2 regions of the Halobacillus sp. 12SKB genome follow, and region 1 is predicted to be linked to the other one. Evidence: predicted binding sites of a transcription regulator. Region 1 holds the regulator's gene; the other holds the start of a gene.

The links. The regulator CtsR, encoded in region 1, represses protease genes until heat stress. The targets are predictions, from matches to a motif close to ATGGTCAATAAAGGTCAAACA.
Region 2: the regulator CtsR is predicted to act here: its motif matches at 4,628-4,648, upstream of clpP (ATP-dependent Clp endopeptidase proteolytic subunit ClpP).

What each region holds. Positions count from the first base shown of each region.
Region 1 is NZ_JBRFWR010000001.1:962,810-973,466, forward strand. It holds gene disA (DNA integrity scanning diadenylate cyclase DisA) at 1-120, opposite strand, end outside; gene radA (DNA repair protein RadA) at 121-1,500, opposite strand; gene clpC (ATP-dependent protease ATP-binding subunit ClpC) at 1,759-4,218, opposite strand; gene mcsB (protein-arginine kinase McsB) at 4,237-5,307, opposite strand; gene mcsA (protein-arginine kinase activator protein McsA) at 5,307-5,855, opposite strand; gene ACQ4XT_RS04875 (CtsR family transcriptional regulator) at 5,876-6,340, opposite strand; gene ACQ4XT_RS04880 (MgtC/SapB family protein) at 6,507-7,199, opposite strand; rRNA gene rrf (5S ribosomal RNA) at 7,284-7,397, opposite strand; rRNA gene ACQ4XT_RS04890 (23S ribosomal RNA) at 7,488-10,403, opposite strand; rRNA gene ACQ4XT_RS04895 (16S ribosomal RNA) at 10,574-10,657, opposite strand, start outside.
Region 2 is NZ_JBRFWR010000001.1:1,998,504-2,009,160, forward strand. It holds gene ACQ4XT_RS09560 (8-oxo-dGTP diphosphatase) at 185-652, shown strand; gene rapZ (RNase adapter RapZ) at 669-1,553, shown strand; gene mgfK (gluconeogenesis morphogenetic factor MgfK) at 1,557-2,510, shown strand; gene whiA (DNA-binding protein WhiA) at 2,544-3,500, shown strand; gene ACQ4XT_RS09580 (HPr family phosphocarrier protein) at 3,631-3,885, shown strand; gene clpP (ATP-dependent Clp endopeptidase proteolytic subunit ClpP) at 3,983-4,570, opposite strand; tRNA gene ACQ4XT_RS09590 (tRNA-Arg) at 5,190-5,265, shown strand; gene ACQ4XT_RS09595 (ubiquinone biosynthesis protein COQ4) at 5,525-5,749, shown strand; gene ACQ4XT_RS09600 (glutaredoxin family protein) at 5,847-6,068, shown strand; gene ACQ4XT_RS09605 (sugar-binding transcriptional regulator) at 6,220-7,248, shown strand; gene gap (type I glyceraldehyde-3-phosphate dehydrogenase) at 7,287-8,294, shown strand; gene ACQ4XT_RS09615 (phosphoglycerate kinase) at 8,474-9,655, shown strand; gene tpiA (triose-phosphate isomerase) at 9,675-10,436, shown strand; gene gpmI (2,3-bisphosphoglycerate-independent phosphoglycerate mutase) at 10,429-10,657, shown strand, end outside.

The sequences.
Region 1 (10,657 bases):
AATCAATCCTCCTGTTTTTGCACGCAGGACGTTATCAATACCATCTCTCAGTGGTGTGCCAGGGGCCACCAGCTGAAGAATTTCTCCGATTCCATTTTCGTTGATTTCATGCCATTCCATTTATGAATCCCCCAGTGTTACCTTCATCGCCTCCTGAACGGTACTGACACCGATCACTTCGATTTGAGAAGGAGGCGTCCAGCCATCCATGTTCTTCTTGGGAATGATGACCCTTTTGAAGCCTAATTTTGCAGCTTCCTGGACTCTTTGCTCAATTCTTGCAACTCTTCGTATCTCACCCGTCAAACCAACTTCCCCAACGACGACATCATCTCCATTTGGAGATTGATCCCGAAAACTTGAGGCAATGCTGATCGCCACAGCTAAGTCAATCGCCGGCTCATCCAACTTCACTCCACCAGCGACTTTTACGTATGCATCCTGGTTCTGAAGCAGGAGCCCTGCTCTCTTTTCCAACACGGCCATTAAAAGTGGAACCCGGCTGTTATCAAGGCCTGTAGCCATCCTTCTCGGGTTTCCGTAAGCCGTAGGAGAGATCAGCGCTTGAATCTCTACAAGAACCGGCCTTGTCCCCTCCATAGAAGCAACCACTATCGAACCCGCGGCCCCTTGTGATCGTTCTTCCAGGAAGATCTCAGAAGGGTTCAGCACCTCTTCCAAACCTTTCTCCTTCATTTCGAAGATCCCCATTTCATGAGTGCTTCCGAAACGGTTTTTCACACTTCTTAGAATTCTGAACGTATGATGCCGCTCCCCTTCGAAGTAAAGGACGGCATCCACCATATGTTCAAGCAGACGGGGGCCCGCAATGGAACCTTCTTTAGTAACATGCCCCACGATAAAAATTGGAATACCTTTGCTTTTAGCGATTCTCATTAAATGACTCGTACACTCACGTACTTGAGAAACGCTCCCTGGAGCAGAAGTGACGTCTTCTTTAAAGATTGTTTGTATGGAGTCTATAACTACAAACTTTGGTTCAATGTTTTCAATCTGGTTGATAACATCCTGTAAGTTCGTTTCCGATAGAACATAGAGTTCATCGGATGTAATATCCAAACGTTCCGCTCGAAGCTTCGTTTGTCTGGATGACTCCTCCCCGGATATGTAGAGGACGGGAAAGTCTTTTTTTGCGATCTGCGCAGAGACTTGGAGTAAAAGAGTGGATTTACCGATTCCCGGATCTCCGCCGATCAAAACTAAAGATCCCGCTACGATTCCTCCACCTAAAACCCGGTTAAACTCGGGCATATCCGTCGGCATACGCGGTTCTTTTTGAGACTTGATCTGTGTGATTTTTTCTGGTTTCGTTGTTGCGGAAGTGGAGCTCGTCTGAAACACATGTCTGGAATTCGCCGGAGCAGCCGCCATTTCTTCGACCAGCGTGTTCCATTGATTACACCCCGGGCATTTTCCCATCCATTTAGGTGTCTCATACCCACATTCCTGGCAAACAAACTTCGTTTTTCTTTTTGCCAAGACTATCTCGCTCCTTATTCTTATTATTTTATACGTAAAAGATTGTGAAGAAGTTTCACAATCTTATCAATCATATTAAATCATTCTAGTAAAATCATAGCGGAAGATGAAAAAAATCGGAAGGCAAACCCTTCCGATTTTTCTTAGGCTCTGTTCACTTTATGATAGGTTTCGGTGAAATAGAAGAAGGGGAGCAGCCCTTCCTCCGTGTTCTTTCTACCTTCTGTAAAACAAGCCTTCCTGCTACTATACAACTATTTAATTTGTTGACTCTTGCTGCGTGTGGACGACAAAGTTCTTATCGTCATCAAGATCGATTTTCACACTCTGCCCTTTGGCAATGTTCTCTTTTAAGAGTTCTTCAGAAAGCAGATCTTCAACATTCTTCTGAATAGAACGGCGTAATGGACGTGCTCCGTACTCTGGATCGAACCCTGATTCCGCAATGTGCTGGATAGCAGCATCAGACAAGACGAAGTCGATCTCTTGTTCTTTCAGGCGTTTACGCAATTCTTCGACCATCAATGTTACGATATCTTTCATGTGTTTTCTCTCCAGGGAGTGGAACACAATCGTTTCATCAATACGGTTCAAGAATTCCGGACGGAAAGCTTTCTTCAACGCATCCGTAACTTTAGACTTCATGTCTTTGTAGTCCTGATCCGTATCACCCATAGAGAAGCCAACATATTTATTCTGCTTCAATTCTTGAGCTCCTACGTTGGAGGTCATGATCAGAACTGTGTTACGGAAGTCAACGACGCGTCCTTTGGAATCGGTCAGACGACCATCTTCAAGAACCTGGAGTAAAATGTTGAACACTTCCGGGTGCGCTTTTTCAATTTCATCAAGCAGGACGACAGAGTATGGCTTGTTGCGTACTTTCTCTGTTAATTGTCCGCCTTCCTCATAACCGACGTAACCTGGAGGTGAACCGACAAGACGGGACGTGCTGTGTTTTTCCATGTATTCGGACATGTCAATCCGAATCATCGCATCTTCTTCTCCGAACATGCTTTCTGCTAACGCACGAGCAAGCTCTGTTTTACCGACCCCTGTAGGTCCAAGGAAAATAAATGAACCGATTGGACGTTTTGGATCTTTAAGTCCGGCACGGGCGCGGCGGATCGCTTTGGAAATTGCTTTGACCGCTTCTTCCTGGCCGATTACACGGTTATGAAGCGTATCTTCAAGATGGAGAAGGCGTTCGCTCTCATCTTTCGTCATCTTGGAGACAGGCACTCCTGTCCATGTGGATACGACAGAAGCAATGTCTTCAACTGTAACCTCGGAATCTTCCTGGCCTTGTTTTTCTTTCCACTCATCTTTCGTTTGTTCCAACTCATCTCTCAAGCGCTGTTCACTGTCTCTTAAAGAAGCTGCTTTCTCAAATTCCTGACTCTGGACAGCTGCATCCTTCTCTTTTCGCACTTCCTCAAGCTTCTGCTCTAACTCTTTCAAGTTCGGTGGAGCAGTATAGGAGCGAAGACGAACTTTGGATGCAGCCTCATCGATCAGGTCGATCGCTTTATCCGGTAAGAAACGGTCTGTGATGTAACGATCAGAGAAACGGACCGCAGATTCGATTGAATCATCTGTAATCGTTACACGGTGGTGGGCTTCATAACGGTCGCGCAGGCCTTGTAAGATTTGGATGGATTCATCAAGATTCGGTTCATCCACTTGAATAGGCTGGAATCTGCGCTCAAGTGCCGCATCCTTTTCAATATATTTACGATACTCATCAAGGGTGGTTGCACCGATACATTGCAATTCACCACGGGCAAGAGACGGCTTAAGAATATTGGATGCATCAATGGCACCCTCTGCACCACCTGCACCGATCAACGTGTGAAGCTCGTCAATGAACAGGATGATGTTCCCCGCCTGACGGATCTCTTCCATCACTTTTTTCAAACGGTCTTCAAATTCACCACGATACTTGGTACCCGCAACGACAGTACCCATATCAAGAGTCATTACTCGCTTATCACGAAGGATTTCAGGGACTTCATTATTCATGATCTGCTGAGCCAGACCTTCGGCGATGGCTGTTTTACCAACACCAGGTTCACCGACAAGAACCGGGTTATTTTTCGTACGACGGCTCAATACTTGAATGACACGCTCGATTTCTTTACTACGACCGATGACAGGGTCAATGTTGCCCTCTTTCGCAATCGCTGTAAGGTCACGGGCAAGTGAATCGAGGGTCGGCGTATTCGCATTCGCCGCCTGAGCACCTGTTCCTCCACCACGACGATTTTGACCCCCTGTGGACTCATTATTTCCAAGGAGTTGTAAAACTTGTTGACGGGCTTTGTTCAAGCTCACACCCAAATTATTCAGTACACGTGCAGCTACGCCTTCTCCTTCACGGATCAATCCAAGAAGAATATGTTCTGTTCCCACGTAAGAGTGTCCCAGTTTACGAGCTTCATCCATGGAAAGCTCAATAACTTTTTTCGCACGAGGTGTATAATGAATCGTTTGGGAAACTTTCTCTCCCTTACCGATTAATTTCTCTACTTCCTGCTGGATTTTTGAAGACTCAAGACCTAATGCAGTCAGAGCCTTAGCAGCAATGCCTTCTCCTTCACTGACTAACCCTAAAAGGATATGCTCTGTACCGATGTTATTGTGACCTAATCGAACAGCTTCTTCCTGTGCCAGCGCCAATACTTTTTGTGCTCTTTCTGTAAATCGCCCAAACATCATGGACATTCCCTCCTAACATTATTCTTCATTTTCTAATTGAAGTCGTTCGCGAATTAAAGATGCTCTCCTTATATCCCTTTCATCAGGGGATAAAGTAGACTTAGCGTATTGTTGCAAGAATCCGGGCTGTGTAAGAACCATCAATTCATTTAAGATCGTACGCGGGATATGATCGATGAATCCTAAATCGATGCCCAATCTCAGATCAGAAAGGCATTTCGCGGCCTCCTTAGATTCTATGATTCGACTATTGGTCAAAACACCATAGGAACGAAAGATACGGTCTTCCAAGTGAATACTCGAACGGGTCATCAATGCCTCTCTGGCTTTCCTCTCCTGTTCAATCAGCTGCTTTACCACACTGTGAAGATCTTCAACAATATCCTCTTCTGATTTACCAAGGGTAATCTGATTGGATATTTGATAAATATTCCCCAGAGCTTCACTGCCTTCTCCGTAAATGCCTCTTACAACAAGACCCAGCTGGTTAATGGCCGGCGTCATACGGTTGATTTGATTAGTCATGGAGAGGGCGGGCAAATGCATCATGACAGAGGCTCTCATCCCCGTACCCACATTGGTCGGACAGGCGGTTAAGTACCCCCGTTTCTCATCAAAAGCATAATTCACTTTTTCTTCGAGCCAATCATCCAATTGGCTAGCTTGTTCAAGTGCTTGATCCAACTGAAAGCCAGGGAAATATAACTGTATGCGAATGTGGTCCTCTTCATTAATCATGATTGATACTTGTTCATTTTGTGAAATGAGAGACGCCGACTTATCCGCTTTCTCAGCTAAATGTGGACTGATCAAATGTTTTTCTACCAGTACTCTCTTTTCAATCGGCTGTAAATCTTTCATTTGGACCAGCTCAAAATCTTTATAATCTCTGAAAGACTCCTGTTGGAACTCTTCTTGAAAAAATTCCAATACTTTATTCAAAGTCTCTTCAGAAGCAATGATAGGAAAAGGATGCTGGGAAAAGTTACGAGCAAGTCGTATACGGCTGCTGAGTACAATATCGCTGTCCGGACCCTCTTGTTTCATCCATGGACTGATTGCTTCATTCATGAATTGCTGCAAAGACATTACTCATCACCATCCTCCCTATGATGCAGTTGACTTTCTAAAGATCTGATCTTATCTCTAACTTTCGCTGCCTCTTCGAATTCTTCCTGCTCAATTAATTGTCGAAGATTAGTTTTATATTCTTCCATCTCTTTTTTAAGGTGCAAGTTGCCACCTTCACGTTTGGGAATCTTACCATCATGTCTGGTGTTCCCACTGTGAACACGGCGCAGAATGGGATTCAGACGTTCATCGAACGTTTTATAGCAGTCCGCACAACCAAACTTTCCGATCCTTGCAAACTCCTCGTAGCTGAGCCCGCAATTAGGACATTTAAGTTTTGGTTTTTGACTATATGAGTGAGCGCTCTGCCCTTTTAAAGGAGAAGGTCCCTCGGAATGAAATAGACCTGAAAGGAGATCATTCAAGGTGAAGTTCTCTTCCCCGTAATTCATGTACCCATTTTCTTTCGCACATTTTTCACATACATGGACTTCTGATTTTTGACCATTAATCACCTGCGTCAAATGGACGGTAGCAGGACGCTGATGACATTTCTGACACTCCATCTGAATCTCTCCCTTCTCGCTCAACACTTATATTTAAGGGTGAATAGCATGGCTGTCATGATTCGCGCGCGTACTTCATCACGAAGTGGTAAAGAAAAAGCAAGGACGTCGCGATCGATGACACTTGCCATCAGTTTGCTTTCACGATCAGTGATGATCTCATAGTCTACCAACCGCTCAAGCACATCGATGGCTTTCGATTGGGAAACATGGGGATTGATGAGCTCCATCACCTCTTCAATCATTTCCGATCCTTTGCGGTGTTGGATTCGGCTGATACGAATATATCCGCCGCCTCCTCTTTTACTTTCCACTATATAACCTTTTTCCACAGTAAAACGTGTCTTAATCACATAATTGATTTGAGAAGGTACACAATCAAATTTCTCGGCAAGTTCACTACGCTTGATCTCAATTGCCTGGTGCCGATTTTCATCTAAGATCTCCTTGAGATATTCTTCAATAACATCAGAGATATTCCTCATGCTCCCTCCCCCTCTTTTGACTTTGACTATCTTTGACTTTAATTTTATTATACTCATTTTCTTTTGTCATGCAACTTGTTTGTTTAGGAGAATTACATCTTCTATGTTTCCCCTTTTCCCCATGAAATAAAACAAAAAAGCTGCACAGAATCAACTGTGCAGCCCTTTAATACTGATGTCCGCATTCTTCTACACCATCCATCAAAGACAGACGCTCTAAAAGAAGGGATCGATTATACCTTTGTCCTTTATTCAGTTCAACGACTACTTTCTTTTGGCTTTGGTCCAAAGCAACAATATCTATTTTCCTGATTTCCAGGTTCATGTGTTCAAATACAGTTAATACATTATTGACCGGTGCATCCTTAGCGATGGTCACTTGGTAAATATTTTTCCGATTCCCATTAAACTTTTCTTTTTCTATTTTATTGAGGAAGACTAAGCTCATAAGCACGAAAATCGTTGTGACCGTTGCCACATCATACATTCCTGCACCAACGACAAGACCAATCCCTGCCACCGTCCATATGGATGCTGCTGTTGTTAATCCTCTGATCGTCATCCCATTGACGATAATTGTTCCTGCTCCTAAAAACCCAATACCACTAATGACATAGGACGGGATACGAGCTGGATCGAAACGGACATGTTCATATTCATCAATGAACGTTTCAAATCCATACAAAGAAAGGAGCATCATCATACAAGCCCCGACGCCCACAAGGATATGGGTCCGGAATCCCGCCGAATGATTTTTAACTTCCCTTTCAAATCCAATCAACCCTGAAAGAATAAGTGCAAAGAATAACCGGAATATAAACAAAAGAATGTCATCATGAAAAAAATATGACCAGTTCAATCTACCCCTCCTTTCTTTATGTCTATGTTTAAGGGAGTTGATATAGAAAAAAACCAGAAGAATGATCTTCTGGTTTTTCAAATGACGTGGCGGCGTCCTACTCTCACGGGGGTAAACCCGACTACCATCGGCGCTGAAGAGCTTAACTGCTGTGTTCGGCATGGGAACAGGTGTGACCTCTTCGCCTTCACCACCACATCAATATAAAGTTTGAGGTGAACCCTCAAAACTGGATAAGGAAACATCTTGTTTGAAAAGCAATTGCCATTCACGAATGATTATAATCAGATAGATAAGTCATCGATCCATTAGTATCCGTCAGCTCCACGTGTCACCACGCTTCCACCTCGGACCTATCAACCTCATCGTCTCTGAGGGATCTTATTTGCTTAAAGCAAAGGGAAATCTCATCTCAAGGGGGGCTTCATGCTTAGATGCTTTCAGCACTTATCCCGACCACACGTAGCTACCCAGCGATGCTCCTGGCGGAACAACTGGTACACCAGCGGTGTGTCCATCCCGGTCCTCTCGTACTAAGGACAGCTCCTTTCAAATTTCCAACGCCCACGACGGATAGGGACCGAACTGTCTCACGACGTTCTGAACCCAGCTCGCGTACCGCTTTAATGGGCGAACAGCCCAACCCTTGGGACCGACTACAGCCCCAGGATGCGATGAGCCGACATCGAGGTGCCAAACCTCCCCGTCGATGTGGACTCTTGGGGGAGATAAGCCTGTTATCCCCGGGGTAGCTTTTATCCGTTGAGCGACGGCCCTTCCATGCGGAACCGCCGGATCACTAAGCCCGACTTTCGTCCCTGCTCGACTTGTAGGTCTCGCAGTCAAGCTCCCTTGTGCCTTTACACTCTGCGAATGATTTCCAACCATTCTGAGGGAACCTTTGGGCGCCTCCGTTACCTTTTGGGAGGCGACCGCCCCAGTCAAACTGCCCACCTGACACTGTCTCCGGACCGGATCACGGTCCTGGGTTAGAATGTCCGTACAGCCAGGGTAGTATCCCACCAGCGCCTCCACCGAAGCTAGCGCTCCGGCTTCCAAGGCTCCTACCTATCCTGTACAAGCTGTACCAACATTCAATATCAGGCTACAGTAAAGCTCCACGGGGTCTTTCCGTCCTGTCGCGGGTAATGTGCATCTTCACACATAGTATAATTTCACCGGGTCTCTCGTTGAGACAGTGCCCAAGTCGTTGCACCTTTCGTGCGGGTCGGAACTTACCCGACAAGGAATTTCGCTACCTTAGGACCGTTATAGTTACGGCCGCCGTTTACTGGGGCTTCGGTTCAACGCTTCGCATAAGCTAACGCATCCCCTTAACCTTCCAGCACCGGGCAGGTGTCAGCCCCTATACTTCGCCTTACGGCTTCGCAGAGACCTGTGTTTTTGGTAAACAGTCGCTTGGGCCTTTTCACTGCGGCTCCTCGGCAGAGGAGCACCCCTTCTCCCGAAGTTACGGGGTCATTTTGCCGAGTTCCTTAACGAGAGTTCTCCCGCTCACCTTAGGATCCTCTCCTCGCCTACCTGTGTCGGTTTGCGGTACGGGCACCTCTTTCCTCACTAGAGGATTTTCTTGGCAGTGTGAACTCAGGAGCTTCGGTACTTTATTTCCCTCCCCATCACAGCTTGACGTTGCCGGACGGATTTGCCTATCCGACCGTCTCACTGCTTGGACGCGCACATCCAGTGGCGCGCTCTCCTTATCCTCCTGCGTCCCCCCGTCGTTCAAACGGAAAGGAGGTGGTACAGGAATATCAACCTGTTGTCCATCGCCTACGCCTTTCGGCCTCGGCTTAGGTCCCGACTAACCCTGAGAGGACGAGCCTTCCTCAGGAAACCTTAGGCATTCGGTGAAAGAGATTCTCACTCTTTTTTCGCTACTCATACCGGCATTCTCACTTCTAAGCGCTCCACCAGTCCTTACGGTCTGACTTCACGGCCCTTAGAACGCTCTCCTACCACTGATCATAAGATCAATCCGCAGCTTCGGTGGTGTGTTTAGCCCCGGTACATTTTCGGCGCAGAGTCACTCGACCAGTGAGCTATTACGCACTCTTTGAATGATGGCTGCTTCTAAGCCAACATCCTGGTTGTCTAAGCAACTCCACATCCTTTTCCACTTAACACACACTTTGGGACCTTAGCTGGCGGTCTGGGCTGTTTCCCTCTCGACCATGAACCTTATCACCCACGGTCTGACTCCCAGAACAAAGTCTATGGCATTCGGAGTTTGACTGAATTCGGTAACCCGATAGGGGCCCCTCGTCCAATCAGTGCTCTACCTCCATGACTTTCTATTCTGAGGCTAGCCCTAAAGCTATTTCGGAGAGAACCAGCTATCTCCGTGTTCGATTGGCATTTCACCCCTACCCACACCTCATCCCCGCAATTTTCAACTTGCGTGGGTTCGGGCCTCCAGTCAGTGTTACCTGACCTTCACCCTGGACATGGGTAGATCACACGGTTTCGGGTCTACGACCGCATACTCACTCGCCCTATTCAGACTCGCTTTCGCTGCGGCTCCGCTTCTGCTGCTTAACCTCGCATACGGTCGTAACTCGCCGGTTCATTCTACAAAAGGCACGCCGTCACCCATTAACGGGCTCCGACTACTTGTAGGCACACGGTTTCAGGTTCTCTTTCACTCCCCTTCCGGGGTGCTTTTCACCTTTCCCTCACGGTACTGGTTCACTATCGGTCACTAGGGAGTATTTAGCCTTGGGAGATGGTCCTCCCGGATTCCGACGGAATTCCTCGTGTTCCGCCGTACTCAGGATCCACTCCGGAGAGAGAAAGATTTCGACTACAGGGCTGTTACCTGCTCTGGCTGACCTTTCCAGATCGATTCGCCTATCTTCCTCTTTGGTAACTCCAATGGAGTGTCCTACAACCCCAGAAAGCAAGCTTTCTGGTTTGGGCTGATTCCGTTTCGCTCGCCGCTACTTGGGAAATCGCGTTTGCTTTCTCTTCCTCCGGGTACTTAGATGTTTCAGTTCCCCGGGTGTGCCTGCCTATACCTATGTATTCAGTATAGGATACTGTTCCATTACGAACAGTGGGTTTCCCCATTCGGAAATCTCCGGGTCAAAGCCTACTTACGGCTCGCCGGAGCATATCGGTGTTAGTCCCGTCCTTCATCGGCTCCTAGTACCAAGGCATCCACCGTGCGCCCTTATTCACTTAACTATCTTCGTGAAAAGACGTTTACAATTTCAATTAGATGTCTTGTCATCAAATGTCTCATCGTTAGATGAAACAATGATTCCTTATCCAGTTTTCAAGGTTCACAAGTTGAAAGATCGTTTGATCTCTCAAAACTGAACAACCAACACAGTACGTTTCCGTAATATCCTTAGAAAGGAGGTGATCCAGCCGCACCTTCCGATACGGCTACCTTGTTACGACTTCACCCCAATCATTGGCCCCACCTTCGGCGGCTG
Region 2 (10,657 bases), 1.0 Mb from region 1:
TTAAGATTTCAGCGAAGGTTTCGTTCCATTCAGTCTCAACGCAAGCAACGAAATCATTATCCAAATAAGTTTAAAGGAAATAGTTTTCAATCCAGGCTGTGGAACATAATATTGTAGCAACCTGTGAATTCATTGTATAATGGGTGGAGATGCCCTCTAGAAAGAAAATGAGGTGACCATAACGATGCAGCGTGTAGCGAATTGTATTTTGAAAGTTGATGATTCCGTATTGATGTTAAAAAAACCACGCAGAGGCTGGTATGTAGCTCCTGGCGGCAAGATGGAAGCCGGAGAGAATATTAAAGATTCCGTTGTCCGTGAATTTAAAGAAGAAACGGGACTTTCCATTGAAAATCCAGAGCTTCGTGGTTCATTTACATTTGTCATGCGGGAAGATGGGAAAACCGCTCAAGAATGGATGATGTTTACTTTTTACAGTACGAGCTATTCCGGGGATTTGCTTGATGAAAGTGAAGAAGGTGAACTGGAATGGGTTCCGGTTGAAGAAGTTCTTCAAAAGCCGATGGCAGAGGGAGATCGGAGGATTTTCAAGCACATCTTAAGTAGTGAAGAGCAAGTATATGGAACATTTGTATATACGACGGACTTCCGCTTGATTGATGAAGATTTGGATCCGTCACGACCTGACTAATGGGGAGCGATGAAAGATGCCAGTAAATGCCAACGAAACTCAGTTAGTAATCATCACAGGAATGTCAGGAGCAGGGAAAACCGTAGCTGTTCAAAGCTTTGAAGATCTCGGTTTTTTTTGTGTCGATAACTTACCACCGGCCCTGCTTCCAAAGTTTCTTGAACTGATGAAAGATTCCAGCAACAACATTCAAAATGTGGCTCTAGTGATGGATTTACGTGGACGGGAATTCTTCGATGCCCTCTTTGATTCTCTTGACCGTCTAGGAAAAGAGGAATGGCTGCAAGAACATATTCTTTTCCTTGATTCAGAAGATCAAGCGCTTGTTTCCCGCTATAAAGAAACACGCAGGTCCCATCCCCTTGCTAAAGAAGGGCTGCCACTTGAAGGTATACGCAAAGAGAGAAAAATGCTGGATGAGCTGAGAGGCCGTTCGCAAACGATCATTGATACAACATCATTGAAACCGAAAGAACTCCGGGAGCGGATTATTGAAAAGTACCGTCAAAAGGAACAACAGGTGTTTTCCATTCAGATGGTATCCTTCGGTTTTAAATACGGCGTACCCATTGATGCCGACTTAATGTTTGATGTCCGTTTCCTGCCGAACCCGCATTATGTTGAACATATGCGCCCGTTGACAGGGTTGAACACAGAAGTATCCTCCTATGTTTTTAAATGGACAGATACACAGAAGTTCCTTGAAAAGCTGAAAGACTTGCTGCAATTCATGCTGCCTCAATACAAACGTGAAGGAAAAAGTCAGCTTGTTGTTGCTGTCGGCTGTACAGGCGGTCAACATCGCTCTGTAGCACTTGCTGAGCACTTATCGGAATATTTCTCTACCGACTTCGTGACCCATGTCACTCACAGAGACATTGATAAAAGAAAGGGTTTGTAACGGATGGATCATAAGACCAAGCCGCGTGTCGTCGTTGTAGGTGGCGGGACCGGAATGCCTGTGCTTTTGCGCGGGTTGAAAAATTTACCGATCGACCTGTCAGCCATTGTTACAGTGGCTGATGACGGTGGGAGCTCCGGCCGCTTACGTAATGAGATGGCCATTCCCGCTCCAGGGGATATCAGGAATGTTGTCGCTGCCTTATCGGATGCTGAACCTATGCTCCTTGAGCTTTTTCAACACCGGTTTGCAGCGGGTAACGGCCTGTCCGGTCATTCCATGGGAAATCTCCTGCTAGCTGCGATGGCATCCATGACGGGAGATTTTTATAAAGGGATCAAAGAAATCTCCAGAGTCCTGAACGTGCGTGGTCATATTTATCCGATTGCCAATCATTCAATGAACCTCCATGCAGAAATGGAGGATGGGACGGTTGTGACCGGTGAGTCTAGTATTCCTAAGCAGAACAAGAAAATAAAAAGGGTGTACGTAAGCCCTACACCGGTTCAGCCTTTGCCGGAAGCCGTAGAAGCAATCAAATCCGCAGATTTGATTGTCATCTCACCTGGAAGTCTTTATACAAGTATATTACCGAATATCATTATTCCTGAAATCGGTCAGGCATTGAAAGAAACGAAAGCGATGGTCACTTATATATGCAACGTGATGACGCAGCAGGGGGAAACTTCTGGTTACACGGCTGCTGATCATATACAGGCATTATTTGATCATATCGGAGAAGATGTGTTACAGTCAGTGATTGTGCATAATCAACCGATTGATCAAGGGGTAAGGGCTGCATATGCGGAAGAAAATGCCGAGCCCGTTGTTTATGATATTGAAAGAATTAAGTCCATGGGATTGAAAGTCATAGAAGAAGATATCATCGACCATAGCAAGCCTATGCTACGTCATGACACAGATAAATTAGCAAAGTTACTGCACTCCATGCTTTAGGTGTTGCGTGGTAGGTAGAAGGGGGTGTACATCATGTCATTTGCATCAGAGATCAAAAAAGAATTAACCAATGTAGAAGCAGATACTTGCTGTATGGAATCGGAGCTAGCTGCCCTTGTTCGCATGAACGGCACCTTTTCCCTTTCCAACCGTGAATATATTCTGGATGTACAAACAGAGAATGCAGCGATTGCGAGAAGGATCTACACGTTAATCAAAAAGCTTTATCCCTACCCGGTTGAACTCCTTGTCCGGAAAAAAATGAGGTTAAAAAAGAACAATGTTTATATTGTCAGGATGACGGAGAAAGCGAAAGTCGTCCTTGAAGATCTTGAAATCCTGAAAGGTCCTCTATCCATTAATCCAGACATCCCTCAAAAGTATTTGAACGATACATGTTGTAAAAGGGCTTATTTACGAGGAGCATTTCTTGCGGGTGGTTCAGTCAATAACCCGGAAACTTCTTCCTATCATCTTGAAATTCATTCTTCTGATGAGGAACACAACGAGGCGTTGTGTAAGCTTATGAATAGTTTCGGGTTGCACGCAAGGACACTCAGTCGGAAAAAAGGATACATTACCTACTTGAAAGAAGCGGATAAAATCACGGAGCTCATTAGTAATATAGGAGCACACCAGGCGCTTTTCAAGTTTGAAGATGTGAGGATCGTCCGCGATATGAGGAACTCCGTCAATCGTCTCGTCAATTGTGAGACTGCGAATTTGAATAAGACGATCGGTGCCGCTTTCCGTCAAGTAGAGAACATAAAATTCATTAAACGGACAGTAGGTTTAGAGGCCCTGCCGGATAAATTGCAGGAGATTGCATCTTTAAGGCTGCAGCACCAGGAAGTTTCTTTAAAAGAGCTTGGTGAGTATGTTTCTGGTGGATCGATCAGTAAATCAGGAATCAACCACCGCCTGCGTAAAATCGACGAGTTTGCCGAAAAAGTTAGAAAAGGTGAAGTCACAGAAAACACAAGAAACTAATGTTTCCTTAACAAATTCATGCTATAATGAAATACAATTATAAACGCTTTCTACAAGAGAGCGTTCTTTTTTCTAAGTATTGAATCCGCTTACAAAGAAGTTGAAATATAGAATGAGAGGAGAATGACAGGTGATTGAAAGGACGATAACGATTGAGCTCGAAACAGGTTTACAGGCAAGGCCAGCAGCACAATTCGTACAAGAGGCGAACAAGTTCACCGCAGATGTTTTTATTGAAAAAGGTGAGAAACGTGTAAATGCCAAAAGCATTATGGGGTTAATGAGCCTTGCTGTCGGGACCGATGAAGAAATCAAATTGATTGCAGATGGCTCTGATGAGGAAGAAGCAGTTCAGGTTCTTACCGACTTTGTGAAAAATGAGTAATAGATGTTTATGTGAAAAAATGAACGTTCTCCAATGAGGGAACGTTTTCATATTTCACAAAAAAATCCGCTGTGTAATCACAGCGGATTTTGTGTCTTTATTGTTCGTTTTTCTCCATTACTTTATCAATCAAGCCGTAGTCAACAGCTTCGTGGGCAGACATGAAGTTATCACGATCCGTGTCGCGTTCGATGACTTCCATTGGTTGTCCAGTACGCTCAGCAAGGATCTTGTTCAGCTTCTCGCGCATCTTAATGATACGCTTCGCGTGAATTTCGATATCTGAAGCCTGACCTTGTGTGCCTCCAAGTGGTTGGTGAATCATAACTTCACTGTTTGGTAGTGCATAACGTTTACCTGGTTCACCGGCGTTCAGCAGGAATGCACCCATAGATGCAGCCATACCTGTGCAGATTGTGGATACGTTCGGCTTGATGAACTGCATCGTATCATAAATCGCCATACCTGCCGTGATTGAACCACCAGGGGAGTTGATGTATAGGGAAATGTCTTTTTCCGGGTCGTCAGCCGCAAGGAAAAGCAACTGCGCAACAACAGAGTTTGAGATGTTATCATCGATCGGGCTTCCCAGCATGATGATCCGGTCTTTAAGTAAGCGGGAGTAAATATCATAAGCACGTTCTCCGCGGTTTGTTTGTTCAATAACTGTAGGGACTAAATTCATTTGAAATTCCTCCTTAACATCAAATTAATAATGATGGAATACATTCATCATACCTATAAGGTCAATAAAGGTCAAACAAAAACAATCGACCTTTTATCCTTTATTTCAGCAAGGTTTGTTATGCCTTTTGAGTATGAAAAAAGGTTATTCTTATTCGTTCTATGTGATGTGTTCCAATTCCTTCTACCATCATACCCTAAATTTACCTATATAAACGTCCAAACCTATAATTAAGCTACATGGCAAGGGGGACATTTTTATGAGATGTTTTGGGGTTTGTTACTGAATTGAGCGCCTGGGGTGGTTGGGAATCTACACGTCTAGCTCCATCGCCCAGACACTCGTGTCTACCAAGGCGATTCCGCATTTGAACACTTTCCTGTGGGGGAGGGTCGAACTTCCACGGGCTACGTCCTGCGGGATGTTGCTATCTCCTTCTCCCGCGGGATTCTCACAGCTTCCCACCCGCCCCATGGAAAGCGAACCTTTTCCCGTAGCCCCTAAGCTCTTATAAAATCTTCGAAACAGATCCTTCACAAGGGAGCTTTTCTGGAAGATCATAAAAATGGGTTGCGTTTTTTGGTGATTCTCCTTATAATATTAAATGCATGTCGCTTTTGCGCCCGTAGCTCAGTTGGATAGAGCGGTAGATTCCGGTTCTACGTCAGTCGGGGGTTCGAATCCTCTCGGGCGCGCTGAATAAAAAGACCTTCCTTGAATGTAAGGAAGGCCTTTTTTTTACAAAAATATCATTATATTAATATACTAATCCTTTGTGATTTATGGTGGTTACAAGAGTGTTATTTAAATATTAATTAAACAGATATCACACAGGAATTATACGAACGTTTATTTGGTTTTATTATCGTCATGTAGGTTCTTTTTGCCTTATTTGTGTGTTATGATTGAATAAATAAAGTCAGACTTTTCGCTTTATTTAGAAGAGGGGTATTTATGACAAACCTAATCCGTTACAAAATGTTGTCGACCGAAGAGGTTTCTGAAGACAGGCGGATTCACTTGTTCGATATGCAGGAACAGCAAAAGTTATCCTTCAACTATAAGTCATTGAAGCGAACACCTGAAAATTATGTAGGTGAAGAATTAGCTCATTTCTTGGATAAGCGTAAGTTGAAAATCGATAATGGTTTTTATGATAAAAAAGGACATGCTTCCTGAAGCGTGTCTTTTTTTGTGTGAGAAGCTCTGGAGGAGGATGGATATTGGAGTGTATCCTTTGGTATGATGAAGGTGAAAAGTTCAGGAGGGCTTGTGCATGTCTGAAGTCGTATTATATGTAAAAGAAAACTGTGGATTATGTGAAGAAATCAAAGGCCTATTATCACTGTTCGATGTCAAAGTAGTCATGGTGGATATTGAGAAAGATCCAGAACTATTAGAGAAGTATTTGCTTGAGGTACCGGTGTTAAAGATCGGTGCGGAAGAGTTGGATTATCGTGAAATTGATTACATAGAACTAATGAAGCGTTTACAATGAAAAACGTATGGGTTTTCGCTTGCACGTGGACAACCCCACTGTTAATATAAAGTTGAAATAGGATATTTTTTTGCTCCGAGCGGGACATAATATGACTAGCTGGGACGTAATACATCCCGGTTGGTACCATTTCAAAGAAGGAGCTTTTTCCATGAGAGCGTTCATCGACTTACAAAAAAAATTATTCCCGGATGTCCTGGACGTTATACAGCGCCGTTATCAGCTGTTGTATTACATCCAGATCATGCAGCCTGTAGGCCGAAGAGCGTTAGCTGAAAGCGTTGAGCTGGCTGAACGTACGGTCCGAAGCGAAGTGGACTTTCTGAATAAACAAGGAGCTGTAGAGATTACCTCAAGAGGCATGCACTTAAGTTATGAAGGGCAGAACATTCTTGAGCAGTTAGCTGAGTTTATTAAAGAGGTCTCTGGGATTAAGGTTTTAGAACAACAATTAAAGGATAAATTAAATTTAGACCATGTCGTTGTTGTTCCTGGTGATAGTGATGAGCTTAATTGGGTAAAACAAGAGATGGGAAAAGCATGTGTCCAGTATTTGAAAGAACATATGTCGCCTGACCAGGTGATAGCCATTACAGGCGGAACAACGATGGCATCCGTCGCGCAAGTGATGACGCCGCTGTCTGGAGCTGATCAGTGCTTATACGTACCTGCACGTGGAGGCTTAGGTGAAAGAGTTGAAAACCAGGCCAACACAATCTGTGCGGAAATGGCGAAAAAAGCAAGGGGTGACTATCGTCTTTTATATGTACCCGATCCCCTCAGTGAGGAATCCTATCAGACGATAAAAGAAGAGCCTTCGATAAAAGAAGTGCTGGATATCATCCGGAACGCTGAAATCGTCATCCACGGAGTAGGCGATGCGCTTACGATGGCAGAACGAAGAAAGACTTCCCCTGAGCAGTTGGAATTAATCAAACAGCATAACGCAGTAGGCGAAGCTTTTGGTTACTATTTCAACGTAGAGGGTCAGATCGTTCACAAAGTTCGTACGGTCGGTCTTCAGTTAGAAGATCTAAAGCGTGCGAAACATGTCATTGCTGTTGCCGGGGGGCGTTCGAAAGCACAAGCCATCTCATCTTATTTCCAACCGGGCCAGAGTAATGTCCTGATCACTGATGAAGGGGCAGCCCAAGAGTTAATAAGGGATTTATCCCTTTAAATAAATATGATTTCAATCATCCTAAGGAGGAATTTTGCATGACAGTAAGAATTGGTATTAACGGATTTGGACGTATTGGACGTAATGTTTTCCGTGCTGCTTTGAACAACAATGAAGTAGAGGTAGTAGCGGTTAACGACTTGACAGATGCAAACATGCTTGCACACTTGCTTCAGTACGATACTGTACACGGTAAGCTTGAGCAAGAAGTGACAACAAACGGTGACAACCTGATTGTCGGCGGAAAAGAAGTCAAAGTACTTTCTGAAAAAGATCCAGCTCAACTTGGTTGGGGAGATCTTGGTGTAGATATCGTGATCGAATCTACAGGTCGCTTCACTCAGCGTGACGATGCGAAGAAACACTTGGATGCAGGTGCTAAGAAAGTCGTTATCTCTGCTCCAGCGAAGCAGGAAGACCTTACAGTCGTTATGGGTGTAAACGAAGATCAGTATGACAAAGATTCTCACCACGTCATCTCTAACGCTTCTTGCACAACGAACTGCCTTGCTCCATACGCAAAAGTTCTTGACGAGAAATTCGGTCTTAAGCGCGGTATGATGACAACTGTTCACTCTTACACGAACGACCAGCAGATCCTTGATCTTCCACACAAAGATTACCGTCGTGCTCGTGCAGCTGCTGAGAACATCATCCCAACAACAACTGGTGCTGCACAAGCCGTTGCAAAAGTTCTTCCACACCTTGATGGCAAGCTTAGCGGTATGGCGATGCGTGTACCAACATCCAACGTTTCCATCGTAGACTTGGTTGCTGAACTTGATAAAGACGTAACAGCTGAAGAAGTGAACGAAGCTCTTCGCGCAGAAGCTGAAGGTAACCTTAAAGGAATCCTTGGCTACAGTGACGAGCCACTTGTTTCCACGGACTACAATGGCAACACTCACTCTTCTATCATTGATGGTCTTTCTACACTAATCCTTGAAAACAACATGGTTAAAATTGTTTCTTGGTATGACAACGAAACTGGTTACTCCAACCGTTGTGTAGACTTGGCTGTATACCTTAAAAACCAAGGCTTGTAATATCTGAGCCGTTTTAGAAAATACTATGAAAAAGCTGGAAAGGAGGAGGTCTCAGGTCCTCCTCCTTTATCCATGTTTTTTCGCATCCTGCTTATCGGCGTTTCTGCACAATGAAACTGTGGAAACGTACATAAGGGCAGGCGTTGAACCTGACCACAAACCAAGGAGGTTGTCATTCTATGAATAAGAAAACAATCCGCGATGTTGAAGTGCAAGGAAAAACGGTCTTTTGCCGTGTGGACTTCAACGTACCGATGAGTGAGGGAGAAGTCACAGACGACACTCGAATCAAAGCTGCCCTCCCTACAATCAAGCACCTGACTGGAAACGGTGCGAAAGTCATTCTTGCCAGTCACCTTGGACGCCCTAAAGGGGAAGTTGTCGAAGACCTTCGTCTTGATCCTGTAGCCAATCGTCTGAGCGATGTTCTTGGACAAACCGTTACAAAAACGGATGAAGTACACGGGGCTGAAGTAGACAAAGCCATTTCTCAAATGAAAAATGGTGATGTTCTTCTGATTGAAAACGTGCGCTTCCATCCTGGTGAAGAGAAGAATGATGCGGAATTGGCCAAGGCTTTTGCAGACATGGCTGACCTCTATGTAAATGATGCATTCGGTGCTGCTCACCGTGCCCATGCTTCTACAGCGGGTGTTGCGGAGCATATCCCAGCCGTTGCTGGTTTCCTGATGGAGAAAGAAATCAATGTTCTAGGTAAGGCTCTATCTAACCCTGAGCGTCCATTCACAGCCATCATTGGTGGGGCGAAAGTAAAAGATAAAATCGGTGTCATTGACAACTTGATCGATAAAGTAGATAACTTGATTATCGGTGGAGGTCTTGCTTACACATTCGTAAAAGCGCTAGGTCATGAAATCGGTAAATCGCTGCTCGAAGAAGATAAAATCGATCTAGCTAAAGAATATATGAAGAAAGCAGAAGAAAAGGGCGTCAACTTCCTTATGCCTGAAGATGTCGTCGTTGCTGATGATTTCTCTGATTCTGCGAACAAGGAAGAAGTCGGAATCGACAGCATCCCATCTGATTGGGAAGCTCTTGATATCGGTCCGAAAACGAGAGAAAAATATGCGAAAGTCATTAAAGAATCCAAATTGGTTATCTGGAACGGACCTATGGGCGTCTTTGAAATCGAATCTTTTGCTAACGGTACAAAAGCTGTAGCGAATGCTCTTTCCGAAACAGATGGCTACACGGTCATCGGTGGAGGCGACTCTGCAGCAGCCGTTGAGAAATTCGGATACGCAAATGACATGGACCACGTCTCCACAGGTGGCGGTGCTTCCTTGGAATTCATGGAAGGTAAAGATCTTCCTGGTGTATCCTTGTTGAACGATAAATAAAAAGGAGAGGTGAAACCATATGCGTAAAAAAGTAATCGCTGGTAACTGGAAAATGAATAAGAACCACCGTGAAGCGGAAGATTTTATTCAAACAGCTAAAAATGAAGTACCTTCCTCTGAGCAGGTAGAATCTGTTGTTTGTGCTCCATTTCCTTTTCTGCAAAAACTTGTAGAGGAAACAGAAGGTACAAGCCTTAAAATCGGTGCTCAAAACATGCACTTTGAGGAAAACGGTGCGTTCACTGGTGAAGTAAGCCCGGTCATGCTGAAAGAACTTGGCGTTTCTTACGTCGTACTTGGTCACTCCGAGCGTCGTGAAATCTTCAAGGAAACGGATGAAGAGGTAAACAAAAAAGTTCATGCTGCATTCAATCATGGCTTAACACCAATTATTTGTGTAGGGGAATCTCTAGAACAGCGTGAAGCAAATGAAACGATGGACGTTGTTGAGACACAAGTGAAAAAAGCATTAGACGGTCTGACAAATGATCAATGTGCAGAAACAATCATTGCTTATGAGCCAATCTGGGCGATTGGTACAGGTCGTACTGCGACATCTGAACAAGCGAATGAAGTTTGTACACACATCCGTAAAGTCGTCAGTGATTATGTAAGTGCAGATGCAGCAGAAGCTGTACGAATCCAATACGGCGGCAGCGTGAAGCCTGCAAACGTTGATGAACTACTATCCCAGTCCGACATTGATGGTGCTCTAGTAGGAGGAGCCAGCCTTGAAGCTGATTCTTTCCTAAAACTAGTGGAGGCAGGTAAGAATGAGTAACAAAAACCTGGCTGCCTTAATCATCCTTGATGGCTACGCTCTTCGTGATGAAGAGAAGGGGAATGCTGTCAAACAAGCGAACACGCCGAACTTTGATCGTTACTGGAACCAATTTCCGCATTCTCAATTAACGGCATGCGGGGAAGCTGTCGGACTGCCAGAAGGTCAAATGGGCAACTCTGAAGTTGGACACTTGAACATCGGCGCAGGACGTGTCGTCT